One region of the Streptomyces sp. NPDC001922 genome, then DNA from elsewhere that is predicted to be linked to it. Evidence: riboswitches for the same ligand, from Rfam matches in the RefSeq annotation. Region 1 holds a riboswitch; each other region holds the start of a gene.
What was found. A riboswitch is a leader RNA that binds a small molecule or an ion and turns the genes downstream of it on or off. The one in region 1 is predicted to bind cobalamin.

Region 1 (4,869 bases):
ACCAGCACCCCGCCGACCGCCGGGGAGACCGCGTTGAGCAGCAGCCCCAGCCGCAGGTCGTCCATGCCGACGATCGCCGTGAACGGATAGCTCGGCACCGCGGGGGCGCCGGCCGCGCCGCCGCCCCCGGTCGCCGCGTCCGGCCCCGCGGCCGAAGTCGTCGTGGTCGTCATACGTCACCCTCCAGGTCACCCTCGAGCTGCGGGCAGGTCGCGCGGAGCCGCTCATGGACCCCCGGTTCCGCCGCTGTCGTCCGGCCCGTCGTCGTCCACCGGCCCCTGAGCCACCGGCTCCCGGTCCACCGGCCCTTGATCCACCGCTCACTGATCCGTCGTCCGGCCGCCCCTCGGCACCTCTCCCGCCGGCCCGTCACGGCGCCCCCGGGGCGACGAAGGGAAGCCCCGGCGGGGGCCCCGACTCGATCAGCCGCAGCAGCGCGTCCGTGTCGGCGTGTTCCTCGATCAGGTCGCCGAGCCGGTCCAGCTGGTCCTCGCGGAGCGCCGCGAAGCAGGTGTCCGGCGCCGGGACGAAGCGCCGCCCGGCCGCCTGCGCGACCCGGCTCAGGAACGCCCGCCGGAACCCGTCGCTCTCCAGCGAGCCGTGCCAGTGCGTCCCCCAGACGGACCCCGCCCGGCAGCCGTCCAGGAACTCCTCGTCCGCCGGCCCGACCTCGGCCACGCCGTGGTGGATCTCGTAGCCCTCGACCCGTTCGCCGAGCGCCTCGCCCACCGGCCGCGCCAGCGTCTTCCCGGGCGCGAACCGGACGCGTACGGGCAGCAGTCCCAGCCCGTCCACGGTCCCCGCCCGCGACTCCACTTCGTCCTCGATGCGTTCGCCCAGCATCTGGAAGCCGCCGCAGATCCCCAGCACCGGACGGCCCTCCGCGGCCCGCCGCGCCACCGCGTCGGCGATGCCCCGCTCCCGCAGCCACGCGAGGGCCCGCACGGTGCCCCGGGTGCCGGGCAGGACCACCAGGTCCGCGTCGGCCAGCTCCTCCGGCCGGTCCACGAAGCGCACCACCACGCCGGGTTCGGCCGCCAGCGCGTCCACATCGGTGAAGTTCGACATCAGCGGCACCGCGGCGACCGCGACCCGCAGGACGTCCTGCCCGTGCGGCGGCGCGACCACCGACTCGCGGACCGTGCCGCGCAGCGACACCCGCAGCCCGTCCTCCTCGTCGATGCCCAGCCCGTGCGCGTACGGCAGGACGCCGAGCGTGCGCCGCCCGGTGAGCCCGTGCAGCATGTCCAGGCCGGGCTCCAGCAGGGAGACGTCCCCGCGGAACTTGTTGACCAGATAGCCGGAGACCAGCGCCTGGTCCTCCCGGGCGAGCAGCGCCGTCGTGCCGAAGAACGAGGCGAACACCCCGCCGCGGTCGATGTCCCCGACGACGACCACGGGCAGCCCGGCCGCCCGGGCCAGGCCCATGTTCACGATGTCCGTGCGCCGCAGGTTGATCTCCGCCGGACTCCCCGCTCCTTCACAGATCACCGCGTCATACGTGCCCCGCAGCTCCTCCAGGCACTCCACCACGGTCTCCAGGAGCTGCCCGCGGTCGGTGTACCGCCGCTGCCGCCCCGGCGTGCCCGAGGCGTCCCCGAAGTAGCCCCGGGCGCTCATCTCCCCGACCGGCTTCCCCAGCAGCACCACCTGGCTGCTGCGGTCGCTCCCGGGCTTGAGCAGCACCGGGTTCATCAGGGCGCTCGGCTCGACGCGGGCGGCGGCGGCCTGCATGGCCTGCGCCCGGCCGATCTCCGCGCCCTCCCGGGTGACGAACGAATTCAGCGACATGTTCTGCGCCTTGAACGGCGCGACGGACACCCCCTTGCGGGAGAGCCACCGGCAGATCCCCGCGGTGACCACGCTCTTCCCGGCGTCGGAGGTGGTTCCGGCGACGAGCAGCCCGCCGCCTCTCCGGTGTGCGTCCGGCCCGTTCATCCGCTCCCCCTTCCGGCGGCCGGGCGCCGCGGGCGGCTCCGCACCAGGCCGCCCGCGACACAGAGCGCGAGGGCCAGGGCGTTGACGCGCCGGGACAGCCGGACCGCGCGTTCGATGTCCGGCACCGCCACCGGACGGTTCTCCCCGCCGAGCACCGGCCGGTGTTCGACCCGGCCGCGGTAGGCCAGGGTGCCGCCCAGACGGACGCCGAGCGCCCCCGCGAAAGCGGACTCGACCGGTCCGGCATTGGGGCTGGGGTGCCGCCGGGCGTCCCGGCGCAGCACCCGCCAGGCGCCCCGCGGATCCGGTCCGGCGAGCACCGCCAGCGCGGCGGTGAGCCGTGAACCGGGGTAGCCCGCCACGTCGTCCAGCCGCGCCGCGGCCCAGCCGAACCGCAGATGGCGCGGCGACCGGTGGCCCACCATCGCGTCGAGGGTGTTGACCGCGCGGAAGCCGACGAGGCCGGGCACTCCGGCGACGGCTCCCCACACCAGGGCGCCCACGACCGCGTCGGAGGTGTTCTCGGCGACCGACTCGACCACGGCGCGGGCGATCTGCTGCCCGTCCAGGGCCTGCGGATCCCGGCCGCACAGATGCGGCAGCCGCTCGCGGGCGACCTCCAGGTCCCCGGCGGCCAGCGCGCCGCCCACGGCACGCGCCTCCCGGCCCAGCGACGTCCCGCCCAGCACCGCCCAGGTGGCGGCGGCGGTCAGCCCGGCCGTGGCGGCGGGGGAGCGGCGCAGCGTGCGCGCGAGTACGGCGGCGGCCGCGGTGGCGCCGCCGGCGAGCAGGGCGGTGTGCAGTGCGCCGGCCCCGCGGTGGTCGCGCCAGAGCCGGCGCTCGACGGCCGCGGCGGTCCGGCCGAACGCGGCGACGGGGTGACCGCGCCGCGGGTCACCGAGAACCAGGTCGGCGGCGAAGCCCAGGGCGGTACCGAGGCCGGCCGCGCCCGCGGCGGCGAGTCCGTGTCGTCCCCTCACCGTGCGATCCGTCCCCTCCGGGCGTGATGGGCACGCATCGGATCAGCCGGCCGTCGCGCCTCGGCGGGAACATCCGGGAACGGCTCTTGGCGTACGGGAACAGCCGGGCATCGCGATCGTCCTCACTCAGGGTCCGCGCCCTGGCTCGACGTACCGGCGGTGAGAGTCTCCTGGCTCCCGGATCGGCGCGTCCCCCGGCCTTCCAGCCCGTCGGTGCGGGCCGTGACATCTCGGGTGGGGGTGCGCTCCCCGGTGACAGTGGCGGGACCGCGCCGGACTTGCACCGGCTTCCTCTCCTGCCGCCGTTGGGCCCCGGCAGTCCACCACGGGCCGCGAAGGCCCGTCAACTTGCGCTTGACCTGCGACGGGAGAGTGTGCCGCGGCCCACAGCGGGCGGCCGGGCCCTCCTCGGGCGCACACGACGATCCGCCGGGCCGGACGGCGCGGCGTGCGCTGTCCGGCCCGGCGGACCGGTTGCGGGCGGGGCCGTTCGCCCCGGCCCGTCAGGAGACGATCAGGTGGATGCCGTACGCCACGGCGGCCAGGCACAGGCCGTAGCAGACGTAGGCGCCGGTCCGGGCCAGGGAGCCGGGGGCGGACACCGCGGCGGTGCCGTCCGGCTGGGTCCGCGTCCGGCGGGAGGTGCCGACGATGCCGAGGGTGAACAGGCCCACGAGCGCGACGGTCACCACGAGGCTGACGCCGAAGACCTGGCCGAGAGCTGCCCAGTCGATGTTCATGACGATGGGTTCCTTACCTAGACCGTGACCTTGGCGGCGGACTGGCCGGCCTGCGCGCTCTGCGGGGCCGTGCCCTGCGCGGCGACGCCGGCGACCGGGGCGCCGGTGGCGGCGTCGGACGCCTCACCGGAGACCGCGGAGCCGACCGGCGGCGGGGAGACCGTGCGGAGGGCGGCGGTGACGACGCCCGGCGGCTCGGTGGCCGCGGTCTCGTTGACGTTGGTGTGGTCCACCGGCTTGCGGCGGGACAGCGCCCAGATGGCGCCGCAGGCGACGAGCGCGAGGACGGCGACGGCGGCGACCCCCCAGGTGCCCTGGCCGGCGAGGAGCGCCGCGGCCGCCGCGACGAGACCGGCGGCCGGAAGCGTGAGACCCCACGCGGCCACCATGCGGCCCGCGGTCGACCAGCGGACGACCCCGCCCTTGCGGCCGAGGCCGGAGCCCATGACCGAGCCGGAGCAGACCTGGGTGGTGGAGAGCGCGAAACCGAGGTGCGAGGAGGCGAGGATGACGGTCGCGGCGCCGGTCTGGGCGGCGAAGCCCTGCGGCGGCTGGATGTCGGTGAGGCCCTTGCCCATGGTGCGGATGATCCGCCAGCCGCCCAGGTAGGTGCCGAGCGCGATGGCGACACCGGACGAGACGATGACCCACATCGGCGGGTCGGCCTGCGGGGCGAGCGCGCCGCCGGTGATCAGCGCCAGGGTGATGACACCCATGGTCTTCTGCGCGTCGTTGGTGCCGTGCGCCAGGGAGACCAGCGCGGCGGAGGCGATCTGTCCGGCGCGGTAGCCCTTGGCGGTCTCCTGCTCGTCCTGGTTCCGGGCCAGCCGGTAGGTGAGCCGGGTCGCGACCATCGCGGCGATGCCGGCCACGAGCGGGGCGGCGACGGCGGGGATCAGGACCTTCATGACGACCGCGTCGGCGTTGACGGCGCCGAAGCCGACGGACGCGACGGTCGCGCCGATCAGACCGCCGAACAGAGCGTGCGACGAGCTGGAGGGGAGCCCCGCCAGCCAGGTCAGCAGATTCCAGATGATGGCCCCGACCAGCCCCGCGAAGATCACTTCGGGCCGGATGCCGGAACCCTCGTCGATGATGCCGCCGGAGATCGTCCGGGCGACCTCGATGGAGAGGAAAGCGCCGATCAGGTTGAGGACCGCCGACATCGCCACCGCTGTTCTGGGCTTGAGCGCCCCGGTGGAGATGGTGGT
Region 2 (4,869 bases), on a different contig from region 1:
CTTCGGCCGGACTCATGTCCAGCTCGCGTTGCAGGAGCGGGAGCGTCGGCGTCACCACCGACTCCAGGGCACCGGTGGCGACGGCCAGCATGCCGAGGGCCCCGACAGCGGCCCTCCCGATGCGGACCGGTGGAGCCAGAGTTGCGGTCATCGACGTCCTTCCGTCATTGCCGGGCGAGCAGGGCCGGCGGCCATACGCGTGGCGCTGTATCCGTGCCGGGTCCGGCACGGATACAGCGGCCCCTCACGCGGGGTCGCAGTGTGCTCGGTGCTTTGCGCTTGGTGCCTTGAGGACAGGTCCGAGGCCGTCCGCCGGGGTGAACCCGGGGCAGCGGCAGGCGAGTCGGCGCAGGGACGGCTCTGCCGGGCGGAGCCGGTGCACGAGTGCGCCACGCCCTACGATGCGACACTACACTACACCGTGCAGTGTAGGACGGTTAGGATGTTGCCCATGGCGACCACGAAGACACTGCGCGAGGGGTCCGCGGTGAAGCGGGCCGCCATCCTCTCGGCGGCCCGGGAACTGTTCCTCGCCGACGGCTTCGACCGGACCAGCGTCGACGCGGTCGCCGCCCGGGCCGAGGTGTCCAAGCGAACGGTCTACGACTACTTCGGCGACAAGCGGACGCTGCTGCAAGCAGTCGTCGACGCCACCGGCCAGTCAATGATCACCACGATCCGGCGCACCCTCGACGAGACCCTCACCGACCTCACCGAGCCTGTCGATCTCGAGGACGCCCTGGTCACGTTCTCGATGCGCATCTCGACCGACATGCTCGGCTCGGCGGAGTACGCAACGCTGCAACGACTGGTCCGGGGGGAGTCAGGCCACCTGCCGCACCGGGGCTACAACCCCATGGCCGACACCCCCGAGGAGGCTCTTGCCGAGCGGCTCGCCGCCTTCGCCGCCGCGGGGCTGCTCGCCGTCCCCGACCCCCGGCTCGCAGCCGACCAGTTCATCGCGCTGACCTTCGGCGTCGCGCTGGACAGGCTCGGTTCCGCGAATGCCGCGGAGGACACCCGCGTCCGGCCACTCGTCGTCGAGGGAGTGCGGACCTTCCTCCGGGCGTACCGAACCACGTAGGCGTGGCCGGCCCACACCCGCCCTACCCGGCTGCCGCCACTTCGCGGGCGGTGTCCGCGAGCCACGACGGGGCGTCGCAGTCGATGGCGCGCAGCGTGGACCGGAGGCGGACACGGGTCCGGGACGACGTGACCGTGCGCAGGACCGGTTCCAGCCGGAGGAGCGGCGCTTCGGCATCCCGCCACGCACCGAGCTGCACCAAGGCGGTCAGCTCCGCGAGCACATTGCCGAACTCCCGGCGGCCCCCGCCTCCCCTGGAACCTTCCGAACTCCGCTGAAGGTGCGGCAGCGCCGCGCGCGGGTCCCCGAGGCTCAGCAGTGCCTCGCCGGTGTGCAGCTCCACTTCGGTGCTGTCGATCCACCACGTGAACGCGGGGTCGTTGGCCTGTATCGAATCCTGGAGACCCCCTGTGGCTCGCTCCAGAGCGTCCAGCGCCCGGCTCCGGTCTCCGGCCTGCGCAAGGCTCCGTGCACGCCGTACGCGAGCCATGAGCGCCACACGGCCGGGTACCTCACGGCCGGTCAGCATCTCGTCCGTGATCGCCACAGCCTCACCGGCACGGCCGGTGTGCACGTCGATCATGGCGATCAGGTCCAGGATGAACCACTCCAGCGGGGCGTCACCGGCGAGGCGGGCCAGGGTGTGCGCCTCCGCGAGCGTGGCGCGCGCCTCACGGAACCGGGCCGCGTCGTGGAGCAGCCACCCGGCCACTTCCCCGATCTCCGCCACCTGTGCGAGGTGCTGCTTGTCGTCGCCGGTGATCCGGCCCCGTTCGGCCTCCCACACCTGTACGGCGGCGTCCGCCACATGGTCCCCACCGTGGCGGTTGTCATGCGCGAGCAGCCATCCCACGGCGTCCTGCACGTAGGTGTCCGGCTCACGGCCGGCGCAGACCCGCGGCTCGGCTTCGCCCCGGGCCCGCGCGGCTTCCCGCTCCAGGCCGTCCAGTGGCACCCCGAGCACATGCGCGAGCGGTGGTAACCAAGCGGCCGGGATGCGCCCGCCGCGCTCCCACCGGGAGACCTCGTGACGCGTCAAGGTGGTGATCCCGGCAGTGACGCACAACCGGAGCGCCAGCGAGCGCTGCGAGAGACCCGCGCGCTTGCGCAGGCCCGCCAGATGGGCGCCGAACCGGGCGCGTCCCGCTTGGTCGTTCATGCAGTGCCTCCCTGCGACCAAGCTACTCGTCCTGGCCCCTCCCCTGGCCTCCCGTGCGGCCCGTCCCCTCGATCGGGAACGCCGGTTACCTGAACGCACAGCGCCACGGATGAGAGCGGGCGCGGCCTCGCACTGGTGGGGGCGCTGGCGGAGGCCTGGGGGACCGACCCACTGCCCTGGGGCAAGCGGGTGTGGGCCGAGTGCGCTCGGAAGAACGACTGACTCCGGCCCGTTGCGGCCTCGTCCGGAAGCCGCGCACGCCGGTCCGGCAGGTGAACGGTGCTGACCGCGGCGCCGGACGGGACTAGGGTGGCCGGTGCAGCTGGTTCGCCCTGTCCGCCAGGCGGGGCGTCGCAAGAGGGAACCCGGTGGGAATCCGGGACTGCCCCGCAGCGGTGAGTGGGAACGACCGCCGTCATACGCACTGGGTCCGACGGGCCTGGGAAGCGACGGCCAGTAGGGGTCTGCCCGGCAGACGTGCCCGCGAGTCCGAAGACCTGCCCGTTGCCCGTGCGCCCACCCGGCGCGCGGAGATCCCGGTGACCTCGAGGGCGGGTCGGCGTACGGAAGCAGGCGGGTACCGCGGCAGCACCGCGTACGGCCTGCCGTCCGGTCGTCCCTTCGCGCCCTCGGCCCGTGCCGGGGTCCCCCAGGAGCACACTCGCGAAGGAGAGTTCTGTGACCAGCACATCCGCAGCCGCCACCGCACGGGCCACCGTGCACGGCTACCCGCGGCAGGGCCCGGACCGGGAACTGAAGAAGGCCGTCGAGGGCTACTGGAAGGGCACGATCACCGCCGGCGCCCTGCACGACACCGCGGCCGGGCTGCGCCGGTCCCAGTGGCGGCAGCTCGCCGAGGCGGGCCTGGACGAGGTGCCCACCGGCGGCTTCTCGTACTACGACCACGTCCTGGACACCAGCGTCATGGTCGGCGCGATTCCCGCCCGGCACCGCGCGGCCGTCGAGGCCGACGCGCTGGACGGCTACTTCGCGATGGCGCGCGGCACTCAGGACGTCGCGCCGCTGGAGATGACCAAGTGGTTCGACACCAACTACCACTACCTGGTGCCGGAACTGGGCCCGGACACGGTGTTCACCGCCGACCCCGGCAAGCAGACGGCAGAACTGCGGGAGGCCCTGGCCCTCGGCCTCGCCGCCCGTCCGGTGCTCGTCGGACCGGTCACCTATCTGCTGCTGGCCAAGCCCGGACCGGAGGTGCCGGACGACTTCGATCCGCTCACCCTGCTGGACCGGCTGCTCCCGGTCTACGCCGAGGTGCTCGCCGCGCTGCGGGCCGCCGGGGCGGAATGGGTCCAGCTGGACGAGCCCGCGCTGGTCCAGGACCGCACCCCGGCCGAGCTGAACGCCGCCGCCCGCGCCTACCGGGAGCTCGGTGGCACGGCGGACCGGCCGAAGCTGCTGGTGGCCTCGTACTTCGACCGGCTGGGCGAGGCGCTTCCGGTGCTCGCCAAGGCACCGGTCGAGGGGCTGGCCCTGGACTTCACCGGCACCGCCGCCGGCAACCTGGAGGATCTGGCGGCGGTCGGCGGGCTGCCCGGCAAGCGGCTGGTGGCCGGTGTGGTGAACGGCCGCAATGTGTGGATCAACGACCTCGGGGCGTCCCTGACGACGCTGGGCACCCTGCTCGGCCTCGCCGGCCGGGTGGACGTCGCGTCCTCCTGCTCACTGCTGCACGTGCCGCTGGACGCCGCGGCCGAGCGGGACATCGATCCGCAGATCGCCCGCTGGCTCGCGTTCGCCCGGCAGAAGACCGCCGAGATCGTCACCCTGGCCCGCGGGCTGACGCACGGCACCGGTGCCATCACCGCCGAACTCGCCGCCAACCGTGCGGACCTGGCCTCCCGCACCGGCTCGCCCCTCACCCGCGACCCGGCCGTACGCGCCCGCGCCGCGGCCCTCACGGATGCCGACGGCCGGCGGTCCGCGTCGTACCCGGAGCGCTCGGCCGTCCAACGGGCCCAGCTGGGGCTGCCGTTGCTGCCGACCACCACCATCGGCTCGTTCCCGCAGACGGGCGAGCTGCGCACGGCACGCGCCGCGCTGCGCGCCGGCCGCATCGACGGCGAGGCGTACGACAAGCGCATCGCGGCCGAGATCCAGGAAGTGATCGCCTTCCAGGAGCGGGCCGGAATCGACGTGCTGGTGCACGGTGAGCCCGAACGCAACGACATGGTGCAGTACTTCGCCGAGCGGCTGAGCGGCTACCTGGCCACCCGGCACGGCTGGGTGCAGTCCTACGGCACCCGCTACGTCCGTCCGCCGGTCCTGGCCGGCGACATCTCCCGGCCGGAGCCGATGACGGTCCGCTGGACCCACTACGCGCAGTCCCTCACCGAGCGTCCCGTCAAGGGCATGCTGACCGGCCCGGTCACCATGCTCGCCTGGTCCTTCGTCCGCGACGACCAGCCGCGCGCCGAGACCGCCCGCCAGGTCGCCCTCGCCCTCCGCGAGGAGGTGCAGGACCTGGAGGCGGCCGGGACTTCGGTGATCCAGGTGGACGAACCGGCGCTGCGCGAGACGCTGCCGCTGCGCTCGGCCGACCGGCCGGAGTACCTCGCCTGGGCCACCGAGGCCTTCCGGCTCGCGACCGGCGGGGTCCGTCCGG
Region 3 (4,869 bases), on a different contig from region 1:
CACCTGTCCGGAGCGCGGCGGTCGGCTGCCGGGTGGCAGCACGCCCACGACTTCGTCATCGACGACCTCCACGAGCACTGGCCGCCCCGGGCCGGCATCGACCGACCGGTCCACTCCGGCCCGTCAGGCGCCTAGCATGTGCGTATGAGCGCACGCGTGCATGCCGCAGGTGCACACCCCTCGCAACAACTGGACAACGACGAGCGGCTGGAAACCGCCGCTGCGGTCCTCGCCCTGCTCGCCGACCGCACCCGGCTGGCCCTGCTCCAGCAACTCGTCGAAGGCGAGGCGGACGTGGCCACCCTGACCGAAGGGTGCGGGGCCGCCCGCCCCTCGGTGAGCCAACACCTCGCCAAGCTCCGCCTGGCCGGACTGGTCACCACCCGCAAGGACGGCCGCCGTGTCGTCTACCGACTGCAGCACGGCCACCTCAAGCGCCTGGTCACGGAGGCCCTCAGCGTCGCGGACCACGAGCTCGGACACCTGGCACCGCACGACTAGGGCGGTTGCAGCCGACGCCGGGCCGCTCACCGGGGGCGGTGTCGGACCGATGCCGGTGTCAGGGGGGCCTGCAAGACTCCCCGGATGACCACCGACTCCCTGCACATCCGTCAGGCCGTGTCCCCCCACGACCTCGACCCATGGCTCCGGCAGGCGCTGCTCGACTGCTGGGTCGACGTCACCAACGCCGGCGGCGCGGCCGGCTTCCCCTTCCCGCCCATCGACACCCACCACGCCGCCCCCGCCCTGGACACCCTCGTCGCAGGCCTGTCGGCGGACACCTCCCGCCTCCTGGTGGCCTGGGCCGAAGGGGAACCGGTGGGCTGGCTGACCATACGCCGCGACACCTTCCGCCTCACCGCGCACTGGGGGACGGTCCACCACGTACAGACCCACCCCGCGGTCCGCGGACGCGGCATCGGTGCCGCACTGATGGAGGAGGCCCGCCGGGTGGCGCGGGACGAGATGGGCCTGGAACAACTGCACTTGGCCGCCCGCGGCGGTGCGGGGCTGGAGACCTTCTACGGACGGCTCGGCTGGAAGGAGATCGGCCGGTGGCCCGGCGCCTTGCGCCTGTCCCCCGGCGACGACCGCGACGAGGTCCTGATGGCCCTCCAGCCCCTGTAGGAAAGGCGGCAGCCTTGGCTGCCGCCTCTCCTCCCAGGGATCGGCCGCCGCATTCCCGGACGACACCTGACCGGCCGTCCGGCCGCGCCTGCCCAGGGCACCCGACTCGCTCGCTCGTCCTTCAGGTCGTCGGGGGTACCCCGGGGTCCGTCCGAGCATCACCGTCGTGAGTCAGCGGCCGGCCGACCGAGAGATTCCACCGCCGGCGTCGGCCGCTCAGATCGGTTGCGTGCAACGGGCGGACGTCGAAACGCCAGAAGGCCTGGTCGGGCGCGGAGAGGACGTGGACCAGGGAAGCGCGCACGATGTCCGGTTCCGCGACGGCGACGATGCGCCCGCTCCGGTCGTCGAGTGAATCCAGCCAGGCACCGACCCGTTCACGGAACTGCCGCAGCGGCTCTCCCCCGTGCGGCGAGGCTGCCGGATCGGTCAGCCACGTCATGACAGCCTCCTCCTCGGAGGCCGCGACCGAGTCAAGGGTCCGTCCCCGCCAGCGCCCCATGTCACAGGGCGCGATGGCGGCCAGCGGTTCCGCGGCCAGTCCGAGGGCCTCCGCGGTGCGGCGACAGCGCAGCGAGGGTGAGGCGAACGCCGGCAGATCCCGGCCGACTGCGCCCGCCAGGGCCTCGGTGCGTGCCAAGGCCTCGGGGTCGAGCGGACTGTCGTCGTCGAAGCGGACACCGCGCAGCGCCTCGCTCGTCGCAGGTGTGATCAAAGTGACCCGAACTGTCATCGGCGCACCCTACGTGAGCCCGCTCCAAGGGGCGCACGAACGTGAGTCGCGCCTCACGCCCTTGGCCGAAAGTGCTACACGCGGTACGGTCACCGCGACATTCTCCATCACTCGACGACGGCGAGACGGAAGCCGGTGTGAATCCGGCACGGTCGCGCCACTGTGTGCTGCGGCGCACGCCCCTCGGGGCGGGCGCCCGGTGAGTCAGACCCGCGGACCGTCGTCATGCACCACCGTATGGGACGCGTGTTCCCTCAAGGAGGTTCCGCCATGGCCGAGGCCACTGTCTCTGCTGCCGTTTCCGCCCCTTCCCTTCCCGCACCGCAGTCCCTGCCCGTCCGTGCGGTACTCCCCTGGGCCGTCTTCGTGGGCCTCCTGATGCTCGTCGCGCTGTACTTCGTCGGCGCGGAGCAGGGCGCCACGTCCGTCTTCTCCGGCGCCGGGGTGCACGAGTGGGTGCACGACGGGCGTCATCTGCTCGGCTTCCCCTGCCACTGAGGGGCGACGACACGTGCACGCCTCAAGAATCGGAAATCTCCTGGTCCGTGGCATGCTCGCGGGCCTGGTCGCCGCCCTGTGCGCCTTCGCCGTGGCCTATGGTCTCGGCGAACCGTCCGTTGACGCCTCCATCGCCGTCGAAGAGGCCCAAGCCGCCCACGAGGCCCACGCCGGCCATGGTGCGGCCGCAGCGGAGGAAGAGGAGGAGGCCCCGGTCAGCCGGTCGGTGCAGTCGACCGCCGGCCTGGCCACCGGTGTCCTGGTGTACGGGGTGGCGCTGGGCGGCATCGCCTCCCTCGCGTTCTGCTTCGTCCTGGGACGCATCGGCCGCTTCACCCCGCGGGCGACTGCCGCGCTCACCGCGGCGGCCGCCTTCACCACCGTGTATCTGGTGCCGTTCCTGAAGTACCCCGCCACACCTCCTGCGGTGGGCAATCCGGACACGATCGGGAAGCGCACCACGCTGTTCTTCCTGATGATCCTGCTCAGCGTCCTGCTGGGCATCGCTGCGATCATCGTCGGCCGCCGCTTGGCGCCCCGCCTGGGCAACTGGAACGCCACACTCGTCGCAGGGGCGGGCTTCGTCCTCGCAACGGCTGTCGCGTTCGTGTTCCTGCCCGCGAACGAGGACGCGGTCAAACCGAGCTTCCCGGCGGCCCTGTTGTGGGAGTTCAGACTGGCCTCACTGGCCGTTCAGGCCGTGCTGTGGACGGCCTTCGCGGTCGCCTTCGGAACACTGGCCCAGCGCCTGCTGATGCCGGGCCTGCCCCGAACCGAGCAGGCGGCCAGGGACGTTCCCGCCGCTGGTTGACCGCGTTGCCGCGCGGCACACCGGACACGACCGTGGCCCCGCCGACCTGTTGAGGTCGAGCGGGGCCACGGCGCGTGCCGCCATCCCGCGCAAAGGGGCCTGCCGCAGCCGCGGCCGACCGTCGGCGGGCGCGGGCGTGTGCCCGTAGGCGCGCGGACCTGCGGCCTGCGCCTCACTTCCGAGGACTCACGTCGCGTCAACCACTCGGCCACAAAGCCTGTTCGTGCGATGGCACGGTTTGTTGCGATGCGCCCGTCATGGCGGTGGGGGCAGGCGCGCCGCGGAGCGCTGTTGCACTGCGTTAGCCATCCGTTAGCGGAACGTCAACCCGACCCTCGAAGATGATCTTGACGGGGCGCGCGTGAGGCTGCGTCCGACTGAAGCAGACCGATCCACGGGGGAACACCCATGCGCAAGAACCTCATCCGCACGACCACCCTGGCCGCTGTGGCGGTGACCGCCGCCTTGTCGCTGAGCGCCTGCGGGGGCGAGACCGATTCCGCCGACGCCTCGTCCTCGCCCGGCGCGGCGCAGTCCGCGGACCAGGGACAGGAGACCGACGGCGGCGCGGGCGGCAACGCCGAGGGATCCGGCTCCGAGAGCACCTCGGCAGGGGCGGACAGCGGGGGTTCGACGGGCGGCAGCGCGTCCGGCAAGAGCGGCGGATCGGCCGACGGCGGCAGCGGGGGCGGGGGCAAGGGCGGCTACGGGCAGGCCTGTGGGACCAACGACCTGACGTGGAGTGCCAAGTCCGAGAGCCAGGCCGGCGGCTACATCCTCATCTCGGTGAAGGCCAAGGCGGGGATCACCTGCATGCTCCCGGGCGTGCATCCGGTGGTGGCGTTCGGGTCCGACGGCACCGAGGCGGGGCCGGCCGAGCAGGCCGTCGGTGAGCAGGTGAAGCTGAGTGGCGCCACCACCGCCTACGCCGGGGTGAACCCCAAGACCACCAACACCGATGACGGCAAGGAGCTCAACGAGATCATCACCTCGGTGAGCAGGGACGACCGGACCGACCCGGTCAGCCTGACCACCGGCAGCATCACCGTCGACCGGCCGATCGTCACCAACTGGCACACCGTGCCCCAGGACGCCGTTCCCGGTACCGGCCTGGACAGCGACTGACGGCAGCCCGGGGCCCGGACGAATCCCCGACGCGGTGATTGCGCAGCCCGGGGCTCGGTGACGGGCGACATGCCCCGGATGATGCCCGGAACGAGGTGAGGGCCTCCTGCGGGCCGGCGTGGAGGGCGACAGCTCCACCGGCTCTCAGGAGGCCCTCGCGTTCAGCGCGACAACCCACTGACGCCGAGCGGCCGGGCGGGCCGGTTCGCGGTTCAGTGCGGCCGGCTGTGGGTGCGGGCTTCGGCTGCGGACTTCAGGTTGCGCAGCCATGCTTCGAGGCCTTCGCGGAGGATCTCGGTCGCGGTGGGAACGTCCGCTTCGACCTGGGCACCGGTGTGGGTCTCCTCGGTGCTCACCCGGACACCGCCCCTGACCTTGACGAAGTTCCACACATGGATGCCGTCGATGCGCAGCCCTTCGCCGATCGCGGGGCCGGTCCAGCGGATGCACGCGTTGCGCTCGACCTGGCGCACGGTCGAGGTGATCTCCAGGCCGGTGGCGGGAGTTGAGGGGTTGGGGGGTATCGGGGTCGTCCAGCGGAATGCCGAACCCGTGCGGAAGGGGCCGTGGTCGA
Region 4 (4,869 bases), on a different contig from region 1:
ACGCACCTGTCGGCGAAACGCTTCCCCGCGCTGCGCCGCAGCCTGGTGAAGTACAGCTCCCTCTACACGGCGCTGGCGGAGGTCTACGACGTGCGCCTCGCGGAGGCCGAGGAGACCATCGAGACCTCGCTGGCCAATCCGCGCGAGGCGGGGCTGCTCGGCACCGACGTCGGGCTGCCGATGCTGATGCTGTCGCGCCACTCGCGGGACACCGACGGCGAGCCGGTGGAGTGGGTGCGCTCGGTGTACCGCGGCGACCGCTACAAGTTCGTGGCGCGGCTGCAGCGGCCCGAGGTCTGAGGCCGGCCCGGCGCCCGGGCCCGGCCCGCCACCGGAGACCGGCCCTCCGGCGGATCCCGGCCCTCCGGCGCGCCCCCCGGGGATCTTCCCGGGAACGCGCCGCACCCGCCCTGACCTGCGGCTCCGCCAAGTGTGTCCGTACCGAGATGCGGACAGGGGCTGACGCCGGGCCGCGCGCTCGCTTAGATTTCCTGCGCACTGCAGTGATCGCTGACAAGGGACGGAGCCGCGGCATGTCGGAACAGCCACCGAGAAGCGAGGGCACCAGGCCGGTGATCACGCCGCCGCGCGTGGTCGTGGCACTGTGCCTGATCGCACCGTTCGTCGCCATGCTGTGGGTCGGCTCGTACGCGCGGGTCGAACCGACGGTGATCGGTATCCCCTTCTTCTACTGGTACCAGCTGTTCTGGGTGTTCGCGTCCACCGGTCTCACCTCGCTCGCCTACGTCCTGGTCCGGCGTGAGCAGCGGGCCCGCAAGGGAGGTGCGCCGGAATGAACGACGGCGTGAACGGCGTCGCCCTCGGCGTCTTCATCTTCTTCTTCGTGGCCGTCACGGCCATGGGCTTCCTGGCGGCGCGCTGGCGGCGGGCGGACAACGCCGACAGCCTCGACGAGTGGGGCCTGGGCGGCCGCAGCTTCGGCACCTGGATCACCTGGTTCCTGCTGGGCGGCGACCTCTACACGGCGTACACCTTCGTCGCGGTGCCGGCGGCGATCTACGCGGCGGGCGCCGCGGGCTTCTTCGCGGTGCCGTACACGATCCTGGTGTACCCGCTGATCTTCACCTTCCTGCCGCGGCTGTGGTCGGTGTCGCACAAGCACGGCTACGTCACCACCTCGGACTTCGTCCGCGGCCGGTTCGGCTCCAAGGGGCTGTCGCTGGCCGTCGCCGTGACCGGCATCCTCGCCACGATGCCGTACATCGCGCTGCAGCTGGTGGGCATTCAGGCGGTGCTGGACGTGATGGGCGTGGGCGGCGGCGAGTCGACCCACTGGTTCATCAAGGACCTGCCGCTGCTGATCGCCTTCGGCGTGCTGGCCGCGTACACCTACTCCTCGGGGCTGCGGGCGCCGGCGCTGATCGCCTTCGTCAAGGACACGCTGATCTACATCGTGATCGCCGTGGCGATCATCTACATCCCGATCAAGCTCGGCGGCTTCGACTCGATCTTCGCCAAGGCCGGCGAGGCGTTCACCCAGACCAATCCGGTGACGGACAAGCCGCGCGGATCGGTGGTGACCGGGGAGCCCGCGCAGTGGACCTACGCGACGCTGGCGCTCGGCTCGGCTCTGGCGCTGTTCATGTACCCGCACTCGATCACGGCGACGCTCTCCAGCCGGAGCCGTGAGGTGATCCGCCGCAACACCACGATCCTGCCGCTGTACTCGCTGATGCTGGGGCTGCTGGCGTTCCTCGGCTTCATGGCGATCGCCGCGGGGATCGAGGTCAAGAACGGCCAGCTGGCCATTCCGCAGCTGTTCGAGAACATGTTCCCGGCCTGGTTCGCGGGCGTGGCCTTCGCGGCGATCGGGATCGGCGCGCTGGTTCCGGCGGCCATCATGTCCATCGCCGCCGCCAACCTCTTCACGAGGAACATCTACAAGGACTTCCTCAAGCCGGACGCGACGCCCGCGCAGGAGACCAAGGTCTCCAAGCTCGCCTCGCTGCTGGTGAAGGTCGGCGCGCTGGTCTTCGTCCTCACCATGGACAAGACCGTGGCCATCAACTTCCAGCTGCTGGGCGGCATCTGGATCCTCCAGACGTTCCCGGCCCTGGTGGGCGGCCTGTTCACCCGGTGGTTCCACCGCTGGGCGCTGCTGGGCGGCTGGGCGGTCGGCATGATCTACGGCACCCTCGCGGCGTACGGGGTGCCGAGTCCGACCAATCCGGCACAGAAGCACTTCGGCGGCAGCGCGGACGCCATCCCGGGGATCGGTGAGATCGGTTACATCGGCCTCACCGCGTTCGTCCTCAACGCCCTCGTCACGGTGGTGCTCACCGTCGTGCTGCGGGCGGTGAAGGCGCCCGACGGCATCGACGAGACCACCGCGGCCGACTACACCGCGGACGCGGGCGAACCGGGCGTGGAGACCGAACTGCCGCCGGCCACCGCGGGCGCGCCGGGCGGGCACTGACCCGGCCGGCCGGTCACGAGAGCCTGCGGGCCGTCGCCTCCCACACGGGGGCGGCGGCCCGTCGGCGTGTCCGGGAGCGCCGCGAGCGGGGCCGGGCAGCGGACGGCGTCGGCGGACGCCGGGCCTCAGAGACGGGCCAGGAACCGGTCGCGGTCGACGATCACCCGGGTGATCTCACCGGTGGCCAGCAGCCGGCCGGCTCCGTCCTGGGCGGCCACGGTGAACCGCACCAACCGGCCGTCGAGGTAGGTGACTTCCGCCGTGGCGGTCACGGTCGTCCCCACCGGTGAGGCCTTGAGGTGGTCGACCTGGACCCGGGTGCCGACCGAGGTGCGGCCGGGCTCCAGCGCGCCCGCGAGCGCGTCGACGGTGGCGGCCTCCAGCAGGGCCAGCAGGCCCGGGGTCCCGAGGACCGGGAGGTCGCCGCTGCCGAACTCCGCAGCGGTGTCGGCCTCGCTGACGGTGCGTTCCGCGGAACCCCGCGCGCCGGTCCTCAACGTCATGCCGGACAGGCTAACCGACGCGCCGGGGTGACCCCGGCGGGTGATCCGCGAGCGATCCCGAATGGGAATCCGGACGGCCCGCGGGACGCGCTGCCCCGTCCCCCAGGGCCTCGGCGCCGTTACCACATCTGTTCCCCTGCAAAGCGCACCACCCGAACCCCTGACACAAGATGTGGTGTTGCGTGCGGACCGCGACACAAGATGTATGCTCTTGCTCGCTGTCGTCGCAGGGGAATCCGGTGTGAATCCGGAACTGTCCCGCAACGGTATGAATGCGCTGGAAATGCACACTTCCAAGTCCGAAGACCTGCCGTCAGCCTGCCCGGATCGACCGAACCGGGCGACGAAATCGTCCGGGCCTCGCGGGTTGGGCCGGTGGACGCTGCGCGGTGCGCTGCCCTGTTCGGGGTGAGGTGTGCCCGTTCGGCGCCCGTCGTGTCCGTCCGTGCGGCCCCAGCCGAGCGAGGGAGAGCACCACGTGACCATCGCGCCCGCCGATCCGGCTTCAGCCGCCGCACCGGTGACGGAGGCCGACGGCCCCGGCACCGCGCTGCTGCGTACCCTGACCGACCTCACCGCCGATCTGCCCGCGACCGACCCGGGCCGGGTCGCCGCCGCCGCGCTCCGCGGCCGCCACGCGGGCTCCGACGAGGCCGAGTTGCGGGAGCTGGCGACCGAGGCGGCCGCCGGCCTGATCGCCGAGGACCCGGAGTACTCCCGGCTCGCCGCGCGCCTGCTCACCCGGGCGGTCGCCGACGAGGCCGCGAGCCAGGGCGCGGTCTCCTTCTCCGCCTCGGTCGCCACCGGTCACCGCGAGGGTCTGATCGCCGACCGGACCGCGGAGTTCGTCCGCGCCCACGCCTCCCGGCTCGACACGCTCGTCGAGGTCGCGCTGGCCGACGGCGCCGACGACCGCTTCGGCTACTTCGGACTGCGCACGCTGCACAGCCGCTACCTGCTGCGCCACCCGATGACCCGCCAGGTCATCGAGACGCCCCAGCACTTCATGCTCCGGGTGGCCTGCGGGCTGGCGGAGGACGGTTCGGACCGCGCCGTCGACGAGGTCGCCGCGCTCTACCGGCTGATGAGCCGGCTGGACTACCTGCCCAGCTCCCCCACGCTCTTCAACTCCGGCACCCGGCACCCGCAGATGTCCTCCTGCTACCTGCTGGACTCCCCGCTCGACGAGCTCGACTCCATCTACGACCGCTACCACCAGGTCGCCCGGCTCTCGAAGCACGCGGGCGGCATCGGCCTGCCGTACAGCCGGGTCCGCTCCCGCGGCTCCCTGATCCGGGGCACCAACGGGCACTCCAACGGCATCGTGCCGTTCCTGCGCACCCTCGACTCCTCGGTCGCCGCGGTCAACCAGGGCGGCCGGCGCAAGGGTGCGGCCTGCGTCTACCTGGAGACCTGGCACGCGGACCTGGAGGAGTTCCTGGAGCTGCGCGACAACACCGGTGAGGAGGCGCGCCGCACCCACAACCTCAACCTGGCCCACTGGATCCCGGACGAGTTCATGCGCCGGGTCGAGGCCGACGCCGACTGGTCGCTCTTCTCCCCCTCCGACGTGCCGCAGCTCGTCGACCTGTGGGGCGACGAGTTCGACGCCGCCTACCGGGCCGCGGAGGCCGCCGGGCTGGCGCAGCGCGCGGTCCCGGCCCGCCAGCTGTACGCCCGGATGATGCGCACCCTCGCGCAGACCGGCAACGGCTGGATGACCTTCAAGGATGCCGCCAACCGCGCCGCCAACCAGACCGCGGAGCCCGGCCGGGTCATCCACTCCTCGAACCTGTGCACCGAGATCCTCGAGGTCACCGACGACGGGGAGACCGCCGTCTGCAACCTCGGCTCGGTGAACCTGGGCGCCCACCTGGGCGCGGACGGGGAGATGGACTGGGAGCGGCTGGACGCCACCGTGCGCACCGC

Region 2: another riboswitch for cobalamin. It lies ahead of metE (5-methyltetrahydropteroyltriglutamate--homocysteine S-methyltransferase); the one in region 1 lies ahead of ACFYYR_RS21355 (cobalamin biosynthesis protein).
Region 3: another riboswitch for cobalamin. It lies ahead of ACFYYR_RS07545 (CbtB-domain containing protein); the one in region 1 lies ahead of ACFYYR_RS21355 (cobalamin biosynthesis protein).
Region 4: another riboswitch for cobalamin. It lies ahead of ACFYYR_RS30250 (ribonucleoside-diphosphate reductase subunit alpha); the one in region 1 lies ahead of ACFYYR_RS21355 (cobalamin biosynthesis protein).

Annotation. Positions count from the first base shown of each region.
Region 1 covers NZ_JBIASV010000011.1:60,940-65,808, reverse strand. Annotated here, with positions in the region: gene ACFYYR_RS21365 (putative cobaltochelatase) at 1-65, opposite strand, end outside; gene ACFYYR_RS21360 (cobyric acid synthase) at 370-1,938, opposite strand; gene ACFYYR_RS21355 (cobalamin biosynthesis protein) at 1,935-2,918, opposite strand; cobalamin riboswitch at 3,082-3,213, opposite strand; gene ACFYYR_RS21350 (hypothetical protein) at 3,422-3,658, opposite strand; gene ACFYYR_RS21345 (anion permease) at 3,676-4,869, opposite strand, start outside.
Region 2 covers NZ_JBIASV010000007.1:165,923-170,791, reverse strand. Annotated here, with positions in the region: gene ACFYYR_RS14605 (MFS transporter) at 1-151, opposite strand, end outside; gene ACFYYR_RS14600 (TetR/AcrR family transcriptional regulator) at 452-1,084, shown strand; gene ACFYYR_RS14595 (helix-turn-helix domain-containing protein) at 1,107-2,243, opposite strand; partial or broken gene ACFYYR_RS14590 (ATP-binding protein) at 2,352-2,465, shown strand; cobalamin riboswitch at 2,599-2,742, shown strand; gene metE (5-methyltetrahydropteroyltriglutamate--homocysteine S-methyltransferase) at 2,922-4,869, shown strand, end outside.
Region 3 covers NZ_JBIASV010000003.1:445,779-450,647, forward strand. Annotated here, with positions in the region: gene ACFYYR_RS07525 (MFS transporter) at 1-135, shown strand, start outside; gene ACFYYR_RS07530 (ArsR/SmtB family transcription factor) at 145-501, shown strand; gene ACFYYR_RS07535 (GNAT family N-acetyltransferase) at 586-1,128, shown strand; gene ACFYYR_RS07540 (histidine phosphatase family protein) at 1,250-1,861, opposite strand; cobalamin riboswitch at 1,932-2,097, shown strand; gene ACFYYR_RS07545 (CbtB-domain containing protein) at 2,132-2,359, shown strand; gene ACFYYR_RS07550 (CbtA family protein) at 2,373-3,170, shown strand; gene ACFYYR_RS07555 (DUF4232 domain-containing protein) at 3,579-4,295, shown strand; gene ACFYYR_RS07560 (SRPBCC family protein) at 4,508-4,869, opposite strand, start outside.
Region 4 covers NZ_JBIASV010000020.1:74,923-79,791, reverse strand. Annotated here, with positions in the region: gene ACFYYR_RS30270 (GntR family transcriptional regulator) at 1-300, shown strand, start outside; gene ACFYYR_RS30265 (DUF3311 domain-containing protein) at 534-797, shown strand; gene mctP (monocarboxylate uptake permease MctP) at 794-2,437, shown strand; gene ACFYYR_RS30255 (thioesterase family protein) at 2,563-2,940, opposite strand; cobalamin riboswitch at 3,139-3,270, shown strand; gene ACFYYR_RS30250 (ribonucleoside-diphosphate reductase subunit alpha) at 3,419-4,869, shown strand, end outside.